DNA from 2 places in the Streptomyces agglomeratus genome. Region 1 is predicted to be linked to the other one. Evidence: riboswitches for the same ligand, from Rfam matches in the RefSeq annotation. Region 1 holds a riboswitch; the other holds the start of a gene.

What was found. Region 1 has a riboswitch for glycine ahead of gcvP (aminomethyl-transferring glycine dehydrogenase). Riboswitches for the same ligand answer to the same signal wherever they lie in the genome.
Region 2: linked by a shared signal. The riboswitch ahead of gcvT (glycine cleavage system aminomethyltransferase GcvT) and the one ahead of gcvP (aminomethyl-transferring glycine dehydrogenase) in region 1 are both predicted to bind glycine.

The regions. Positions count from the first base shown of each region.
Region 1 covers NZ_MEHJ01000001.1:6,646,197-6,651,287, reverse strand. Annotated here, with positions in the region: gene gcvP (aminomethyl-transferring glycine dehydrogenase) at 1-2,245, opposite strand, end outside; glycine riboswitch at 2,481-2,577, opposite strand; gene AS594_RS29140 (PRC-barrel domain-containing protein) at 2,692-3,057, shown strand; gene AS594_RS29135 (DNA polymerase IV) at 2,985-4,430, opposite strand; gene AS594_RS29130 (MerR family transcriptional regulator) at 4,546-5,091, opposite strand, start outside.
Region 2 covers NZ_MEHJ01000001.1:2,600,415-2,605,505, reverse strand. Annotated here, with positions in the region: gene glyA (serine hydroxymethyltransferase) at 1-164, opposite strand, end outside; gene gcvH (glycine cleavage system protein GcvH) at 184-564, opposite strand; gene gcvT (glycine cleavage system aminomethyltransferase GcvT) at 623-1,738, opposite strand; glycine riboswitch at 1,774-1,873, opposite strand; glycine riboswitch at 1,874-1,971, opposite strand; gene AS594_RS10890 (AAA family ATPase) at 2,098-2,823, shown strand; gene AS594_RS10885 (enhanced serine sensitivity protein SseB) at 2,878-3,651, shown strand; gene AS594_RS10880 (enhanced serine sensitivity protein SseB C-terminal domain-containing protein) at 3,730-4,530, shown strand; gene AS594_RS10875 (hypothetical protein) at 4,720-5,091, opposite strand, start outside.

The DNA.
Region 1 (5,091 bases):
CCGTTTCCGGGCCGGCCGTCGGCTGGAGGGGGTGGTTCGGCAGGTACGGCGCGAGGTGCGCCCGTACGCCGACCGGGCCGACGCCGGGGCCGCCGCCGCCGTGCGGGATGCAGAAGGTCTTGTGCAGGTTCAGGTGCGAGACGTCGCCGCCGAACTTGCCCGGCTTGGCGAGTCCGACGAGCGCGTTGAGGTTGGCGCCGTCGACGTACACCTGACCGCCGGCCTCGTGCACCGTCGCGCAGATGTCGGCGACGTGCTCCTCGAACACCCCGTGCGTGGAGGGGTAGGTGATCATCAGCACCGACAGCTCGTCGCGGTACTGCTCGATCTTGGCGTGCAGGTCCTCGACGTCGACCTCGCCGTCCTCACGGGTCTTGACGACGACGACCTTCATGCCGGCCATGACCGCGCTCGCCGCGTTGGTGCCGTGCGCGGACGACGGAATCAGGCACACCGTGCGCTGGTCGTCGCCGTTGGCCCGGTGGTACGCCCGTACCGCCAGCAGCCCCGCCAGCTCGCCCTGCGAACCGGCGTTCGGCTGGATGGACACCGCGTCGTACCCGGTGACCTCGGCGAGACGCTCCTCCAGTTCGTGGATGAGCGTCAGGTAGCCCTGCGCCTGCTCGACCGGCGCGAAGGGGTGGACCGCTCCGAACTCCGGCCAGGTGACCGGCTCCATCTCGGTGGTCGCGTTCAGCTTCATCGTGCACGAGCCGAGCGGGATCATGCCGCGGTCGAGCGCGTAGTCGCGGTCGGCGAGCCTGCGCAGGTAGCGCAGCATCGCGGTCTCCGACCGGTGCTGGTGGAAGACCGGGTGCGTCAGCACCTCGTCACTCCGCAGCAGCCCCTCGGGCAGCGCGTCGGCCACCCGGGCGTCGAGCGCCTCGATGTCCGCGTCGACCCCGAAGGCCGCCCAAACCGCGGAGATCTGCGCGCGGCCCGTCGTCTCGTCGCAGGCCATGGAGACGTGGTCGGCGTCGGCCTGGTACAGGTTGACCCCGCGCTCACGGGCCCCCGCGACGACCTCGGCCGCCTTGCCGGGAACGCGCGCGGTCAGCGTGTCGAAGTACGCGCCGTGCACGACCTCGACGCCGCCGGCGCGCAGGCCCTCGGCGAGCAGCGTCGCGTAGCGGTGCGTGCGGCGCGCGATGCCGCGCAGGCCGTCGGGGCCGTGGTAGACGGCGTACATGCCAGCCATGACGGCGAGCAGCACCTGCGCCGTGCAGATGTTGCTGGTGGCCTTCTCACGGCGGATGTGCTGCTCACGCGTCTGGAGCGCCAGCCGGTACGCCCTGTTGCCGTCGGCGTCCACGGAGACGCCGACGAGCCGCCCGGGCAGGCTGCGCGCGAACTTCTCGCGTACGGCCATGAAGCCGGCGTGCGGGCCGCCGAAGCCCATCGGCACACCGAAGCGCTGGGTGGTGCCCACCGCGATGTCCGCGCCGAGCTCGCCGGGCGAGGTCAGCAGCGTGAGCGCGAGAAGGTCGGCGGCGACGGTGACGATCGCCCCGAGCTCGTGGGCCTGCTCGATGACGGGCTTGATGTCCCGCACGGCGCCCGACGCTCCCGGGTACTGGAGCAGCACACCGAAGACACCGCGCTCGGCGACCTCGGCCGGGATACCGTCCGACAGGTCCGTGACGACGACCTCGACACCGGTCGGCTCCGCGCGCGTCTGAATGACGGCCACGGTCTGCGGCAGGGTGTCGGAGTCGATCAGGAAGACGCCGTTCTTGACCTTGCCCACGCGGCGCGCGAGCGACATGGCCTCGGCGGCGGCGGTGCCCTCGTCGAGCAGCGAGGCACCCGAGGTCGGCAGTCCGGTCAGGTCCGCGACCATGGTCTGGAAGTTGAGCAGCGCTTCGAGGCGGCCCTGCGAGATCTCCGGCTGGTAGGGCGTGTACGCCGTGTACCAGGCGGGGTTCTCCATGACGTTGCGCAGGATCACCGGCGGCGTGAAGGTGCCGTAGTAGCCCAGCCCGATCATCGGGGCGAGCACCTGGTTGCGGTCGGCGAGCGTGCGCAGCTCGGCCAGTACCTCGGCCTCGGTACGCGCGTCGGGCAGTCCGAGCGCCTCGGCGCTCTTGATGACGTCCGGCACCGCGGCCGCGGTCAGCTCGTCGAGCGAGCCGTAACCGACCTGGGCGAGCATCTTGGCCTGAGCTCCGGCATCGGGCCCGATGTGGCGCTGCTCGAAGGGGATGCCACGCTCAAGCTGTGAGAGCGGAATGCGGTTTGCGGTCATCTGCGGAAGGCCTCCTGGTCTGACGCGACCTGCGAGGGGCACCACGGCACGGGTACCCGGACGGCCCTCCCCCTCTGTCATCTCAACCTGAGAGCTTCACCGGAAGACCGTAGGTACGTCGCTGACGTCGAGGTCGTTCCGGCTTTCACCGTCGGTGAGGAAGGGATCCGTGACGGGTGCTGCGCTCTTGCCCAGCACATGCCCGTCCGATGCCCGTCCTGCTTTCCAGAGTGACCTCGTCCGTGCGGTACGGGTGCCTGAGAGATTCCGGGGAGGATTTGCTCCTTCGGCGCCTCCGGCACGTTCACCGGAGACTCTCCCGCACGGGGTCAGCAGCCATTGGCCAGCCTACCAGCGAGGTCTGTCCTGAATCCCTCGAGTGGCCGAGTCCACAGTTGTGCCCTTTCGTAGGGTCTAGGGAGCAGCCGCGATCAGTTGGAGGGACCGTGCAGACCGACATTGATCCGCGCAGCCTGATCGGCCGCAAGGCGTACGACCGCAACGGCACCAGGATCGGAACGGTGGACGAGGTGTACCTCGACGACGCCACGGGTGTGCCCGAATGGGCTGCGGTACGCACCGGTCTCTTCAGCCGGGACGCGTTCGTCCCGCTGGAGCCCAGCAAGGTCGTGGACGACTCCCTGCGGGTGCCCTACGACCGCGCCCTGATCCGGGAGGCACCCGACTTCGGCGTCGGCCGCCACCTCTCCCCCGAACAGGAACTCCAGCTCTACCACCACTACGGGCTGGAGATCTCCTCCCCCGCCCCCGACCGGGACTTCGGGCGGCTGGCCGGCGACGACTCGGCCTGATCCCCGGCGGGCGCCCGCACCAGCGGGAGCGGATCGGACGGGGTGATGTCCGGATCGTCCACCGCGAAGGTCCGCACCCGCCCCGGCGGCGACGTCGGCTCCTCGAACCGCACCGTCACCCTCCCGAGCCCGCTGCCCTGCACCCACCCCGCTCCGTACCGGGCGTGCCGCACGTCCTGCCCGGCCAGCCACCGGCGCTCCTGCGGCGGCTCGGGAGCTGCCGCCACCGGCTCCCCGGCGCCGGGCACCGTTTCCGCGGTCTCCTGCGCACCCTGCGCCTCGGCCTGCGCGCGCTCCCCCGCCGCCGCCTGTGCGAAGAGGTCCTCCTGCGTGTAGTCGGCCAGCCCGGTGACGCCCACGCCCAGCAGCCTGACGCCGCCGGTGGTGTCCACCGACTCCAGCAGCCGCCCGGCGGCCTCCCGCACCACCGCCGGATCGTCGGTGGGCCCACGCAGCGTCTCGGAGCGCGTCAGAGTCGAGAAGTCGTATCTGCGCACCTTCAGCACCACGGTCCTGCCCGAGCGCCCGGCCGCCCGCAACCGCTGCACGCACCGGTCCGACAGCCGCACCACCTCGTTCCTGACCCGGACCCGGTCGTGCAGGTCCACTTCGAAGGTGTCCTCGACCGACACGGATTTGGCGTCCCTCTCAGCCACCACGGGCCGTTCGTCGTGCCCGGCGGCCATTCGGTACAACGAGACCCCGTGCGCCCGTCCCAGCAGGCGTACAAGCTCGTCCTCGCCCGCTTCCGCGAGATGGGCGACGGTCGTCATTCCGGCCCGGCGCAGATGCTCGCCGGTGGCCGGGCCGACCCCCGGCAGGATCCGCACCGGCATGGGCCCCAGCAGCTCCCGCTCGGTCCCCAGCTCTATGAGCACGAGACCGTCCGGCTTGGCCTGCTCCGACGCGATCTTCGCGAGCATCTTGGAACCCGCGAGTCCCACGGAGCCCGTCAGCCCCGTGACAGCCTTGATGTCGGCGCGCAGCAGTTCGCCCGCCCTGCGCGCCGAGGCGGAGTCGTCGGCCACTCCGCCGGCCTCCAGATCGACGAACGCCTCGTCCAGGCTCAGCGGCTCCACCAGCGGGGAAAGCCGCCCGAGGAGCTCCATGACCTGTTCGCTGACCGACCGGTAGAGGGCGAAGCGCGGCATCAGGTAAGCGGCGTTCGGGCACAGCCGGCGCGCCTGGGCCACCGGCATCGCCGAATGCACCCCGAATCGTCTGGCCTCGTACGACGCGGTGGCGACAACCCCCCGGGTCCCGATTCCGCCGACGACCACCGGCTTTCCGCGCAGACTCGGCTTCGCCGCCTGCTCTGCTGCGGCGTAGAAGGCATCCATGTCCAGATGCAGGATGGTCGGCGCGGATCTCACACCACCGATGCTGCCGTACGGCACTGACAATCGGGCGGCGACGGCGCGGCGGGAAGACAGCCGCACCGGCCGGAGCGCCGACCGGCCCGTCCTCCGTCCGCCCCCGAGCCGCCCGTCAGCCCGCCTTGTTGCGGCGCCGCGCGAGTTCGTCCGTGGGGTTGTGCCCGACCAGCGTCTCGCCCGTGTCGACGCGCTCCCCGTGCAGCTGGGACAGCGCGCTCTCCACATCCCGCCAGACCACGCCCACGGCGATCCCGAAGACGCCCTGGCCGCCCTGGAGCAGCTCGACGACCTCGTCGGGCGACGAGCACTCGTACACCGTCGCGCCGTCGCTCATGAGCGTCATCCGCTCCAGGTCCTGGAAACCCCGGGCCCGCAGATGCTGGACGGCCGCGCGAATGTTCTGCAACGCCACACCGGTGTCCAGGAATCGCTTGACGATTTTGAGGACGACGACGTCGCGGAAGCTGTAAAGCCGCTGCGTACCCGATCCGTGGGCGGGCCGTACGCTCGGCTCCACCAGTCCCGTACGCGCCCAGTAGTCGAGCTGCCGGTAAGTGATCCCCGCCGCCGCGCAGGCGGTCGGCCCCCGGTACCCGATGCTCTCCGTGCCCTCGGCCGCCGTCGTCCCGCCCGTGGCCGACGTCATGCCCTGCCGCCC
Region 2 (5,091 bases), 4.0 Mb from region 1:
TACTTGTTGGTCAGTACGGAGCCCTGGGCCTCCATGACCGCGACCGGAGCGAAGTTCTCCGAGGCGATCATTTCGAGGGTGGACTGCTGGCGGAGCAGCTCGGCGTCGACGGCGGCGGCGACGTCCGGGTCGAGCTCATGCAGGGGAGTGTTGAGAAGCGTCATCACGGTCCCGATCGAGGTCTTAGTTGCCGGAGGAGAAGGCGTCGTACTCGTCGGCGGAGAGCAGGTCGCCCGGCTCGTCCGTGACGCGCACCTTGAAGAGCCAGCCGCCCTCGAAGGGGGCGGAGTTCACCAGCGACGGGTCGTCGACGACGTCCTGGTTGGCCTCGACGACCTCGCCGGTCACCGGGGAGTACAGGTCGCTGACCGACTTGGTCGACTCCAGCTCGCCGCAGGACTCGCCCGCGCTCACCGTGTCGCCGACCGCCGGGAGCTGGGCGTAGACGACGTCACCGAGCGCGTTGGCCGCGAACTCCGTGATGCCGACCGTCGCGACGCCGTCCTCGGCGGTCGACAGCCACTCGTGCTCCTTGCTGTAACGCAGCTGCTGGGGGTTGCTCATGACCTGAATTCTCCTGTACGCGGGGGAGTGCTGGTGAACGGGGAGGTTGTGCGGGGGGTCACTTCTGGCGCTTGTAGAACGGCAGCGCGACGACCTCGTACGGCTCATGCGTACCGCGAATGTCGACGCCGACACCGGAGGTGCCGGGAGCGGCGTGCGCGGCGTCGACGTACGCCATGGCGATCGGCCTGCCCAGCGTCGGGGAGGGGGCGCCGGAGGTGACCTCGCCGATCACCTTGCCGTCCGCGACGACGGGGAAACCGGCGCGCGGGACGCGGCGGCCCTCGGCGATCAGGCCGACGAGCTTGCGCGGCGGGGCGGTCTCGGCGCGCTCGGCGGCGGCTTCGAGGGCGGCGCGGCCGACGAAGTCACCTTCCTTCTCGAACTTCACGACGCGGCCGAGGCCCGCGTCGAACGGGGTGAGCGCGGTGGTCAGCTCGTGCCCGTACAGCGGCATGCCCGCCTCCAGGCGCAGCGTGTCGCGGCAGGAGAGGCCGGCCGGGACCAGACCGACGTCCTTGCCCGCCTCGGTCAGCGCCTGCCACAGCGTCTCGGCGTGCCGAGGCTCCACGAACAGCTCGAAGCCGTCCTCGCCGGTGTAACCGGTACGGGCGATCAGCGCCGGGACGCCGGCGACGGTGCCGGGCAGGCCGGCGTAGTACTTCAGCCCGTCGAGGTCGGCGTCGGTGACGGACTTCAGGATGCCGGGGGACTCGGGGCCCTGGACGGCGATCAGGGCGTACGCGTCACGGTCGTCCCGTACGACGGCGTCGAAGCCGGCGGCGCGCTCGGTGATCGCGTCGAGGACGACCTGGGCGTTGCCGGCGTTGGCGACGACCATGTACTCGGTCTCGCCCAGCCGGTAGACGATCAGGTCGTCGACGATCCCGCCGTCCTCCTGGCAGATCATCGTGTAGCGGGCGCGGCCGAGACCGATGGTGCCGATGTTGCCGACGAGGGCGTAGTCGAGCGCGTTCACGGCCTGCGGGCCGGAGACGGTGATCTCGCCCATGTGGGAGAGGTCGAAGAGGCCGGCGCGGGTGCGAACGGCGTTGTGCTCGTCGCGCTCGCTGGCGTACCGCAGCGGCATGTCCCAGCCCGCGAAGTCGGTCATGGTCGCGCCCAGCGCACGATGAGTGGCGTCGAGGGCGGTGTGACGGGGGACAGTGCTCATGTGAGGGGCTCCCAGGGCATGACAGGCGAGGACGATCCTCCCCATCTGTCATCGGAACCTGAGAGGTTCACCGGGAGAGCCCCGGCTTGCACCTTGGGTGGAGCCGCGACGAAGCGGCCCGCTTTTCAGATCTGCCTCGCCCGCGCGGTACGGGGCCTGAGAGATTCAAGGGAGGAACTTGCTCCTTCGGCGTCCCGGGCACAGGGTGCCCCGGACTCTCCCGCGCGGATTCAAGCGGCCGGTATGCAGTTGGCGGGCACATCATTGCACGGAAATGGACTTGTGGCGCATTACCTTTTCTTTACACTTCTTGGGGAAGGGTGGGGGAAGGGTGGGGGACACCCGACAGGGGGAAGACGATGACGTTCCAGCAGCCAGGTGCCTACGCGGCGACCGCCGGTGCCGCACAGCGCGCGGTACCGGCCCAGCAGGGCGTGCCGATGGCCGTGCCCGTACCGGTTCCGGTCAGGGCGGCCGCGCGGCGGCCCGCGGCGACCGTGCGCGACCTGCGCGAGCGCGAGGGGCGCAGCCCGCGGGTGCTGGCCTTCGCGGCCGGTGACACGGTGGTGGTGTCCGGCCTGCCCGGCAGCGGGAAGAGCACCCTCATCCGCCGTACGGCGAGTGCGGCGGCGCACCGCATCGACTCGCAGGACGTGCGCGAGCGGTGGGAGGCGCGGATGCCCCGCGCGGTGCCGTACGCCCTCTACCGGCCGCTGGTGCGCGTGGCGCACTACGCCGGGCTCCGGCGGGCGCTGCGTTCGGGCGAGGGCGTCGTGGTGCACGACTGCGGTACGCAGACCTGGGTGCGGCGCTGGCTGGCGCGCGACGCCCGCCGCCGGGGCGTCGCGCTGCACCTGGTGCTGCTCGACGTGACCGCCGACGTGGCGCGGGCCGGCCAGCAGGAGCGGGGCCGAGGCGTCTCGGGTTACGCCTTCGCCCGGCACCGCAGGGCGGTGGCCCGGCTGGTACGGGACGCGGAGGCGGGCCGGCTGCCGGTGGGCTGCGCTTCGGCGGTGCTGCTGGACCGGGACGCCGCGGGCGCGCTCACGGTGATCGAATTCCCGGGGCCGGCGGCGGGGGCGTAGGCGGGCAGGGGAACAGGCCCCCGGGGCAGCCGCGCCCCGCGTTAAAGTCGTGCCGTGGATTACCCAGACTTCCCGGTACCGGCCCACCCCCACGGCGGCAGCGGCTGGCCCGGCAACGAGCTCGAAGAGGTGCTGGGCGCGTCGCTCGGCAACCCCGCCGCCGGCGGCCGCATAGTCGAGGTGCTGGGGCGCAGCCAGGTGTGGGTGCCGCTGCCGAACGGCGGCGGGCCGGACTCCCCGAACCTCGACCTGCCCACGGTGCAGATCCACGGCGAGGCGTACGTCCCCGTGTACAGCTCGGAGGAACAGCTGCGCCAGTGCGCCGGGCCCCACATGTCCTTCACCGTGGCCCCCGCCCGCGAGTTCGCCCGCGGCCTGCCCCCGCAGCTCGGCATCGCCGTGAACCCGGACGGCCCGGTCGGTGTGCCGCTGCCGCCGCCCGCCGTCGCCGAACTCTGCAGGGCCGGGCGTACGCCGCTGGACGGGCCGGCCAGCGGGGGCAGGGTGCGGCTCTTCGAGCCGGACTGGCAGGAGGAGCCGGTCGACTTCCTCTCCGCCGCCGCCGGTGAGTTCCAGGAGAGCGGTGTGGTGCTGACCGCCCGGCGGGCGCTCGCGAGCATCGAGGGCGGCGCCCCGGTGATGTTCGTCGGCGTACAGCTGTCCGCCTGGGAGGGCCCGGACCGCAACGCCCCGATGGACGCCCTCGGCCGGGCGCTCGGCCGCGTCCAGGTGCCCTGGGAGGTCAACCTCGTCCTGCTGGACGTGGCGCAGGACCCGGTCGCCGGCTGGATGCTGGAGAAGGTCCGGCCTTTCTACACACGTGCCTGACTCGTGTTCTGTGTCAGCGCTGCCGCTTAAGCTTGGCCGACAACCGACACGGTGGATCGAAGAGGGGCGGGACCCAGGGTGAGCGCGTCAGGCACTGCGGCGGCCGGGCAGGTCGAGCACATGCTGCGCCAGGTGACACCCGGGCGCTACGACGCGTACGAGGCACTCCTGCGCGCCCTCGCCGATCCGGCGGGCGGCAAGGTCTGGATGCTGCTCTGGCACGGCCAGGCGGGATCGCCGGACGCCCAGTACGGAAACATGGACGTCGACGGCCTCGGTTACGCGCCGTGCGTCACCTCCGCCCAGGAGCTAGCCGCGAGCGGGTGGAGCAGGGCGTACGAAGTGGTGTCCGGACGTGACGTCGCGCGTGCCCTCTTCCCCGACCGCTGGGGGATCTGGCTCAACCCGCACGCCCCCGGTGGCGGCGTCGGAATCCCCTGGCTGGACCTGCGGCGGATCGCTACCGGACTCGACCGGATGCCGGCCGGACCGCTGCGGCTGTCCGAACCCGCGATCGAGATCCCGCAGTTCTACGCCCTGCTCACGCAGAACGCCCACCGCACGTCCGCGGTCCGCGCGCTGCGCCGCGCCTGGGTGCAGCCGGCGCTGGGAGCGCCGTATCTGGCCATCGGGCTCGACCTGTACGACACGAGCCAGCAGTCCGTCGACGCCGTGCGCGCGATGATGCAGCAGTCGATCGGTGTGGTCCCCGAGGGGCTGCCCGTGTCCACCGTCGCGATGTCGGACGAGTACGACCCCGTCTCCATGTGGCTGCGCGCCAACGCCCGCCCGTTCTACGACCGCGAGGCGCACGCGCCGCCCGCTCCCTCGTCCACCGGACAGGGCGGCTATGGCTACCCGGCCCCGCGCGCCTACTGAAAGCCGGCGCGTCCGGTCGACCGGTCGGCGAACCGCGCTTGAAGGCCGTTTCGCACGCGTGCCGACGAATGCTGTGCAAAAGCCGAGCCCGACGGGATGATGGCCGTTTGCATTCCGTCGGGCTCAGCTCGGTAAAGGCCCTCATTTCAGTAAGGGCCCTCTTGCTTCAGTGCTCCCCCCGCTCAAACACTAGGGCTTGGGCCGGCACCCGTCGCTGCTCCGCGTCTGGCACTCCGCGAAATGCAGGTGGGACGTGATGGCCTTGAGCCTTCCCACGGTGCCTATGCGGTCCTGCCGGCAGTTCCCCAGTTCACGCCACTTGTCGATCGAGAACTTCCGGTACTCGACCATCGGCTGGGTGTATCCGCGCTTACGGGAGTCCACCGACATCCGGTTGGTCACGGTGACGCCCCTGCTCACCTTCTTGGTCACGTCGTACGAGGTCTTGGCCTCCACCTGGCCGATCCCCCAGGAGACGCTGCCCCCCAGCTCGGCGGCCCACGTGGTCTCGCGGGCCTGAGTGGTCTCGATGGCGTAGGTGAGCGTGGACTTGTGCGAACT